Regions from separate parts of the Streptomyces sp. NPDC051217 genome, predicted to be linked through region 2. Evidence: riboswitches for the same ligand, from Rfam matches in the RefSeq annotation. Region 2 holds a riboswitch; the other holds the start of a gene.
What was found. Region 2 has a riboswitch for thiamine pyrophosphate ahead of ACIBBB_RS21895 (thiamine ABC transporter substrate binding subunit). Riboswitches for the same ligand answer to the same signal wherever they lie in the genome.
Positions count from the first base shown of each region.

Region 1: linked by a shared signal. The riboswitch ahead of thiO (glycine oxidase ThiO) and the one ahead of ACIBBB_RS21895 (thiamine ABC transporter substrate binding subunit) in region 2 are both predicted to bind thiamine pyrophosphate.

Region 1 covers NZ_JBITEV010000004.1:117,099-121,304, reverse strand. Annotated here, with positions in the region: gene ACIBBB_RS11870 (Rv2175c family DNA-binding protein) at 101-466, opposite strand; gene ACIBBB_RS11865 (NAD(P)/FAD-dependent oxidoreductase) at 580-1,743, opposite strand; TPP riboswitch at 1,907-2,021, shown strand; gene thiO (glycine oxidase ThiO) at 2,018-3,277, shown strand; gene thiS (sulfur carrier protein ThiS) at 3,383-3,595, shown strand; gene ACIBBB_RS11850 (thiazole synthase) at 3,601-4,206, shown strand, end outside.
Region 2 covers NZ_JBITEV010000009.1:275,866-280,071, reverse strand. Annotated here, with positions in the region: gene ACIBBB_RS21900 (ABC transporter permease) at 1-1,002, opposite strand, end outside; gene ACIBBB_RS21895 (thiamine ABC transporter substrate binding subunit) at 1,161-2,255, opposite strand; TPP riboswitch at 2,336-2,460, opposite strand; gene rlmN (23S rRNA (adenine(2503)-C(2))-methyltransferase RlmN) at 2,516-3,628, opposite strand; gene ACIBBB_RS21885 (phosphatidate cytidylyltransferase) at 3,804-4,206, opposite strand, start outside.

The DNA of each region.
Region 1 (4,206 bases), on a different contig from region 2:
GATCAATGTCTGGCGGATCAATGTCTGTCGGATCGGTTCTCTGGGCCGGCCGTACGCGGGGCGGAGCGCCCCGCCCCGCGTACGGCCGGTGGTGGTGTCGTCAGACGGCGAGCGCCTGAGCGCGGCGCTTCACCTCCGTACCGCGATTCTCGCTGAGGGCCTGCGCGGGCGTGCCCGGCAGGGACGGGTCGGGAGTGAAGAGCCACTCAAGCATCTCTTCGTCGGTGAAGCTGTCGTCCCTCAGGAGCGTCAAGGTCCCGGCGAGGCCCTTGACGACCTTGTTGCCGTCGATGAAGGCGGCCGGCACCTGAAGCGCGCGGTTCTCCCCGCGGCGCACGGCGATCAGCGTGCCTTCCTTCACCAGCTGACGCACACGCGTCACCTCGATATCCAGCATCTCGGCGATATCGGGCAGGTGAAGCCAGGCAGGGACGAGAGCATCGATCTTTGCGTCAATCTCAGTCACAGGACAAGCCTGCCATCCCGGACTGACAGTCGGAAGCCGAGCCGGGCACCGAACGGGTCGCCGGGCACCGCGTCGGCCGGGGGACGACAGCGCGGGGGCGGGATCGGCAGAGGTCAGAGAACGGTCGATTTCAGCGGTACGGCGGGGTCGGCCGCCCACTCGGTGTCGATCCGCGCGCCCGACGCGACGAGCTTGCGGCCCTGCGCCAGATCACGCGGCCGGCCGACGGTCATCAGCGCCACCAGCGCCCCCTCGCGCAGCCACAGGACCGACCAGGCGGCGGTCGCCGGGTCGCCGCGCCACAGCAGCGTGTCGGCCCGCGCGTGGTGGCCCGCGTACTGCACGAAGCGGCCGAACTGTTCGGACCAGAAGTACGGCACGGGGTCGTACGGCTCGTGGGCCTCCCCCACGATGTCGGCGGCGACCGTGCGCGGCCCCTGGAGCGCGTTGTCCCAGTGGTGCACCAGCAGCCGCTCGCCGTAGCGGGCCGAGGGGAAAGAGGCGCAGTCCCCGACCGCGTACACGTCGGCCCGTGAGGTACGCAGCCGGTCATCGGCGGTGACGGCACCCTCGGGGCCGGTCACGATGCCGGAACCCGCCAGCCAGCCCGTGGCGGGTCTGGCGCCGATGCCCACGACGACCGCGTCCGCCGCCAGTTCGCGGCCGTCGGCGAGGAACACCGTGCCGGGCCGGACGCCCGCCACGCGCGCGTTGGTGAGGAGTTCCGCGCCGCTCTCCGCGTACCAGTCCTCCATCGGAGTGGCGACCTCGGCCGGCAGTGCGCCGGCGAGCGGACGGTCCGCGGCCTCCACGACGGTGACCGCGCAGTCGGCCTCCCTGGCGGCGGTGGTGAACTCGGCGCCGATCCAGCCCGCGCCGACCACGACGATCTGGTTCCCGCGGTCCAGGATGGGGCGCAGCCGCGCGGCGTCGTCCAGGGTGCGCAGCAGATGGACACCGGGCACGTCCTTCGCGCCGGGGAGCGTGACCGGTTCGGCGCCGGTGGCGAGGACCAGTACGTCGTACGGGACCGGCCCCGCCTCCGTGTCCACCTCGTGGTCCTCGGGGCGCACGCCGGTCACTTCGAGCCCGAGCCGCAGCTCCAGGGAGAGCGCGTCGAAGTCCACGTCGAAAGCCGAACCCTCCGCCGTCCCAAGGAGGACGGCTTTGGAGAGTGGGGGCCTGTCGTAGGGCTGGTGGGGCTCGGCTCCGACGAGGGTGACGGGGCCGCCGTACCCCAGTTCGCGCAGTGCGACGGCGGTCTGCACACCCGCCATGCCCGCGCCGACGATGACGGTGCGCCGCCCGTCCGCCTGCTTCCGCTGCTCGTTCACCTGATCACCTTAAGGACCCGGCCGGGACGACGACTCCCTTACAGGGCACGGCGACCGGGGGTTACCCTGACCCGGAAGCACTTATCGGCAGTAGCGAACAAGAGACTTCACACCTCGCGGGAGCCCGTACGCACCGGGCTGAGAGGGAGGCTGACGCGGCCTCCGACCGTACGAACCTGATCCGGGTCATGCCGGCGAAGGGAGGAGCTGGACGCCCATGCGCTCATCTCACGTTCCGTTGGGGGAATCCGGTCCGGAGCCGTCTCCGGGCAGGTCTCCGGACCCGTCCGCCGGCCCAGGTCCCCGGCACACCGACGTCCTGGTCGTCGGGGGCGGCGTCATCGGCCTCGTCACCGCCTGGCGCACGGCGCAGCGCGGGCTCCGCGTCACCGTCGTCGATCCCGAGCCGGGCGGCGGGGCCGCCCAGGTCGCCGCCGGGATGCTCGCCCCCGTCAGCGAACTCGACCACGGCGAGCAGACCCTGCTGGGACTGAACATCGCCTCGGCGCGGCTCTATCCCGACTTCGTCGCCGAGCTGGAGTCCGCCACCGGCCAGGACACCGGCTACCGCGCCTGCGGCACGCTCGCGGTCGCTCTCGACACCGACGACCGCGCGCGACTGCGTGAACTCCACGCCCTCCAAAAGAGGTCGGGTCTGGAGTCCGAATGGCTCACCGGACGCGAGTGCCGGCGGCTGGAGCCGATGCTCGCTCCGGGCGTACGCGGCGGCCTGCGGGCCGACGGCGACCACCAGATCGACCCGCGCAGGCTCGCGGCGGCCCTCGTGACGGCCTGCGAGCGGGCCGGGGTGGTCTTCCACCGGGCCTGGGCCGAGAGGCTGCGGGTGGTTCGGGACCGGGCCGCCGGAGTCACCGTCGGCGGCGGCGCCGATCTCGACGCCGAGCAGGTCGTCATCGCCGGTGGCAGCCTCAGCGGACGGCTCGCCGGAGTGCCGGACGACGTCCTGCCGCCGGTACGGCCCGTCAAGGGCCAGGTCCTGCGGCTGACGGTGCCGCGCCCGTACGCGCCGTTCCTGTCCCGGACACTGCGGGCCGAGGTCCGCGGCAGCCACATCTATCTGGTGCCCCGCGAGAACGGCGAATTGGTCGTGGGCGCCACGAGCGAGGAGCTCGGCTGGGACACGACGGTGACGGCGGGCGGGGTGTACGAACTCCTGCGCGACGCCCATGAACTGCTCCCCGGCATCACCGAACTGCCGCTCACCGAGACCCGCGCCGGGCTGCGGCCGACGTCACCGGACAATGCCCCCCTGCTCGGGCCGACCGCCCTGCCGGGCCTGCATCTGGCCACCGGGCACCACCGCAACGGGGTGCTCCTGACGCCCGTCACGGGCCAGGTGATGGCCACCGTGCTCACGACGGGCGAACTCCCCGACGACGCACGACCCTTCACACCGGACCGCTTCTCGCCCGCCTTCGCGCCCCGCCCCTCGCCGGGCCTCTCCCCCGCCGTCTGACGTAGGTCAGGAGCAGCACGCATGACAGACACCGTGAATCCGTCCGTGAATCCGTCGGTGAACCCGCACACTGATCCGTGCGTCGATCCCTCCGCCGATCCGCCCGTGAACCCCTCCGTGACCGTCTCGGTGAACGGAGAGGCCCGCGTCCTCGCCGGCCCCGTCACCCTCGACGTCCTCGTCGCGACCCTCACCCCCGCCCCGTCGGGCGTCGCCGCCGCGCTCAACGAGACCGTCGTCCCGCGCGGGCGCTGGTCGGCCACCACCCTGTCCGACGGCGACCGCGTCGAAGTCCTCACCGCTGTCCAGGGAGGCTGAACCAGATGTCCGACGACAGGCTCGTCATCGGCGGCACCGCCCTCGACTCCCGGCTCATCATGGGGACGGGCGGCGCGCCCAGCCTCGACGTACTGGAAAGGTCGCTGACCGCGTCCGGCACCGAACTCACCACCGTCGCCATGCGCCGGCTCGACCCCACCGTGCAGGGCTCAGTGCTGTCCGTGCTCGACCGCCTCGGCATCCGGGTGCTTCCGAACACGGCGGGCTGCTTCACCGCGGGCGAGGCCGTCCTCACCGCCCGGCTGGCGCGTGAGGCGCTGGGCACCGACTGGATCAAGCTCGAAGTGGTGGCCGACGAACGGACACTGCTGCCCGACCCGATCGAACTGCTCGACGCCGCCGAGACGTTGGTGGACGACGGCTTCACCGTGCTGCCGTACACCAACGACGATCCCGTGCTCGCGAGGAAGCTGGAGGACGTGGGCTGCGCGGCGATCATGCCGCTCGGCTCCCCGATCGGATCGGGTCTGGGCATCCGTAACCCGCACAACTTCCAGCTGATCACCGGCCACGCGCGCGTGCCCGTCATCCTGGACGCGGGTGCGGGCACGGCGTCGGACGCGGCGCTCGCCATGGAGCTGGGCTGCGCC
Region 2 (4,206 bases):
CCAGACCGCTTCCAGCGGCGGTACGAGGAATGTGCCGCCGCTCGCCTCCACCGAACGCAGCGCCCGGTAGTAGTCGAAGCCGTACCCGGCGGGGCCGTCGAGCGACCGCTCGATCAGCACGCCGAGAGGCAGCAGGATCAGAAGGAGGACGGTGCCGAGCACGCCGGCGAGCAGCGCCCACTGGCCGACTCCCCGCGGCCTGCGCACCGTCTGCGCGGGATCGACCAGTTTCAGGGTGGTCTCCCGCCTCCGTACGGTCCAGGCGTGCAGGGCCAGAATCGCGCCGACGGCGGCGAACTGCACCATCGTCAGAACGGCGGCGGTGGGCAGATCGAGCAGCTGCGCGGTCTGCCGGTAGATCTCCACCTCCAGGGTGGAGTAGGCCGGACCGCCCAGGATCTGGACGATGCCGAAGGAAGTGAAGGTGAAGAGGAACACCATCAGCGCCGCGGCGGCGACGGCGGGGCCCAGTGCGGGCAGCGTGATCCGCCACCATGCCACGAGCCGCCCGGCACCGAGCACCCGCGCGGCCTCCTCCTGACGGGGATCCAGCTGCGCCCAGAGGCCGCCCACGGTGCGGACGACCACCGCGTAGTTGAAGAACACATGCGCGAGGAGGATCGCCCACACCGTCGTGTCCGCCCGCACGCCCCACAGTTCGTCGAGCAGCCCGCCGCGCCCCAGCAGCGCGAGGAACGCCGTACCGACAACAACGGTCGGCAGGACGAACGGCACCGTCACGACGGCGCGCAGAAGCTGTTTGCCGGGGAACTCGAAGCGCGCGAAGACGTACGCACCGGGAAGCGCGATCAGCAGGGTGAGCGCGGTGGAGACCGCGGCCTGCCACGTCGTGAACCAGAGCACCTGCCCGATGTCGGGCCGGCCCAGCACGTCGCCGAACCTGCCCCAGTGCCAGGAGCCGTCCGCCTTCAGCCCCCGGCCGACGATCGCGACGACGGGGTAGGCGAAGAAGACCGCGAAGAACGCGACGGGCACGGCCATGAGGCAGAGCCGTACGGCGCTCCCCCGGCGCCGCGCGGCACGCACCGCGGCGCCGGCGTCCCGGCCCCGTCCTCGGCCCGGCCGCCGAGCTGACTTCCCGACTACCGGCCCCGTAGCCGTACGCGTGCTCCGCTCGCCCTTCCGGGCGGCGTCCGCGCCTACTTGACGACGAGTGAGGACCACGACTGGATCCACTCGTCACGGTTCTTGGCTATCTTCTCCGGGTCCATGGTCTGCGGCATATCGACGACGGCGCCGTGGTCGGTGAAGAGCGCCGGCAGCTTCGCACCGTCGACGACCGGATTCACGAACATGTTGAGCGGCATGTCCTCCTGGAAGGTCTTGCTCACCAGGAAGTCCAGCAGTGCCTTGCCGCCCCCCTCGTTCTTCGCCCCCTGGAGCAGACCGGCGAACTCGATCTGGCGGAAGCAGGTCCCCGTGGCGACGCCGGTCGGCGCCTCCTGGGGCTGCGGTTCGGCGTACAGGACCTCGACGGGCGGGCTCGACGCGTACGAGACGACGAGCGGGCGCTCCGCCTTCGCCTTCTTGCCGCCGGCCGAGCCGGAGAAGTCCTCGTTGTAGGCCTGCTCCCAGCTGTCGACGACCTGGACGCCGTTGGCCTTGAGCTGCTTCCAGTAGTCCTGCCAGCCGTCGTCCCCGTACGCGGCGACGGTACCGAGGAGGAAGCCGAGCCCCGGTGAGGACTGCCCGGCGTTCTCGACGACGAGAAGGTTCTTGTAGGCGGGCTTCGTCAGGTCGGCGAAGGACTCCGGCGGCGCCAGCTTCTTGTCCGTGAAGTACTTCTTGTCGTAGTTGACGCAGATGTCGCCGGTGTCGACAGGGGTGACACGGTGCTCGGCGTCGTCGAGCCGCACGTCGGCGCGGACCTGGTCGAGACCCTTCGCCTCGTACGGCGTGAACAGGCCGTTGTCGAGAGCGCGCGAGAGGAGCGTGTTGTCGACGCCGAAGAAGACATCGCCCTGTGGGGAACCCTTCGTGAGGATCTCCTTGTTGAGCGCCTCGCCGGCCTCGCCGCTCTTCAGCACCTTGACGGTGTAGCCCGTCTGCTCGGTGAACTCCTTCAGTACGGAGTCCGAGGCCGCGAAAGAGTCGTGGGCGACGAGCGTCACGCTCTTGGACTTCGCCCCGTCCGACGACCCGGCGTCCTCGGACCCGCCGCCGCACGCGGCGAGCGCGGAGACTCCCAGCGCCGCGGCGACGGCGCCGACCGCCATCTTCTTCGTGGTACGCAACTGAATTCCTCCTGGGGTGTCCAGGAGAAGACGCGGCCCTGCCCCGCACCGGCGGACCGGAACAGGGCAGGGCGCAACAGCATGAGTGATGACCGAACTTCCTACCCAGAATGACCTGGGCGAGGTTCAGAGGGTCTGCGATCGTGAGGCTCTTCCCGAGCCTCTGCCGCACTCTCAGCGCTGTGGCGCTCCCCTGTCGGAATATGTAATTCGTTCGAACCCCAGAGTACATGGACCTCAACGGGGCCCCTACGCCGCACTCAGCGCTCCGTCGCCGCCAGCTGACCGCATGCCCCGTCGATCTCCTGGCCGCGGGTGTCGCGCACCGTTACGGGCACCCCGTGGGACGCGACGGCCTCGACAAAGGCCTTCTCGTCCTCGGGGCGGGAGGCCGTCCACTTGGACCCGGGCGTCGGGTTGAGCGGGATCAGATTGACGTGTACCCGCTTCCCTTTGAGCAGCCGCCCCAGCAGATCGCCCCGCCACGCCTGGTCGTTGATGTCGCGGATCATGGCGTACTCGACGGAGATGCGGCGGCCCGACTTCTCCGCGTACTCCCAGGCTGCGTCGAGCACCTCCCGCACCTTCCAACGGGTGTTGACCGGCACGAGGGTGTCGCGCAGTTCATCGTCGGGCGCGTGCAGCGAGACGGCGAGGCGGCACTTGAAGCCCTCGTCGGCGAAGCGCAGCATCGCGGGCACCAGGCCCACCGTCGAAACGGTGATGCCCCGTTGCGAGAGACCGATGCCGTCCGGCTCGGGGTCGGTCAGCCGGCGGATCGCCCCGACGACGCGGCGGTAGTTGGCGAGTGGTTCGCCCATACCCATGAAGACGATGTTGGACAGCCGGGCGGGCCCGCCGGGGACCTCGCCGTCGCGCAGCGCGCGCATGCCGTCCACGATCTGGTGCACGATCTCCGCCGTGGACAGGTTGCGGTCGAGGCCCGCCTGCCCCGTCGCGCAGAACGGGCAGTTCATGCCGCAGCCCGCCTGCGAGGAGATGCACATGGTGACCCGGTCCGGGTAACGCATCAGGACGGACTCGACCAGCGTGCCGTCGTGCAGCCGCCACAGCGTCTTACGGGTGGTGTCGTCGTCGCAGGAGATATGCCGCACCACGGACATCAGGTCGGGCAGCAGCTCCGTGGCGAACTTCTGGCGCGCGGCGGCCGGGATGTCCGTCCACTCGGCGGGGTCGTTCGCGAACCGCGCGAAGTAGTGCTGCGACAACTGCTTGGCACGGAACGCCTTCTCACCGAGCGCCGCGACGGCCTCGCGACGTTCTTCCGGCGTGAGGTCGGCGAGGTGCCTCGGCGGCTTCTTGGCGCCACGGGGCGCGACGAACGTGAGCTCTCCGGGATTGGGCGGTGCCATGAGCTGTTTTCTCCTCGGTACGACGAGGCCGGTGTTCCCCGCCGGCTGCGGGAGAGACGTGGGCACACTGCCGGTGCCAGGAGACCTCATGTGACGGGCTCCGCGACCGCGGAGCGCAGTAAGGCCCGCCGTCCAGGACGGCGGGCCTTACCAGGGTAACCGGTAGGGATACGACTCAGCCCGAGCCGACGAAGACCACCAACAGCAGCCACACCACCGGGGCCGTCGGCAGAAGCGAGTCGAGGCGGTCCATGATGCCGCCGTGACCGGGCAGCAGCGTGCCCATGTCCTTGATCCCGAGGTCCCGCTTGATCATCGACTCGCCCAGGTCCCCGAGCGTGGCACTGGCGGCCACGGCGAGACCGAGCAGCAGCCCCTGCCACCAGGTGCCGTCCTCGATGAGGAACTGCATGCACAGCGCACCGGCCGCCATGGCGAACCCCACGGCGCCCAACAGGCCCTCGCGGGTCTTGCCGGGGCTGATGCGCGGCGCCAGCTTGTGGCTTCCGAAGCGCCAGCCGATCGCGTACGCACCGGTGTCGCTGACGATGGTCAGAACCAGGAACGTCAGCACGCGC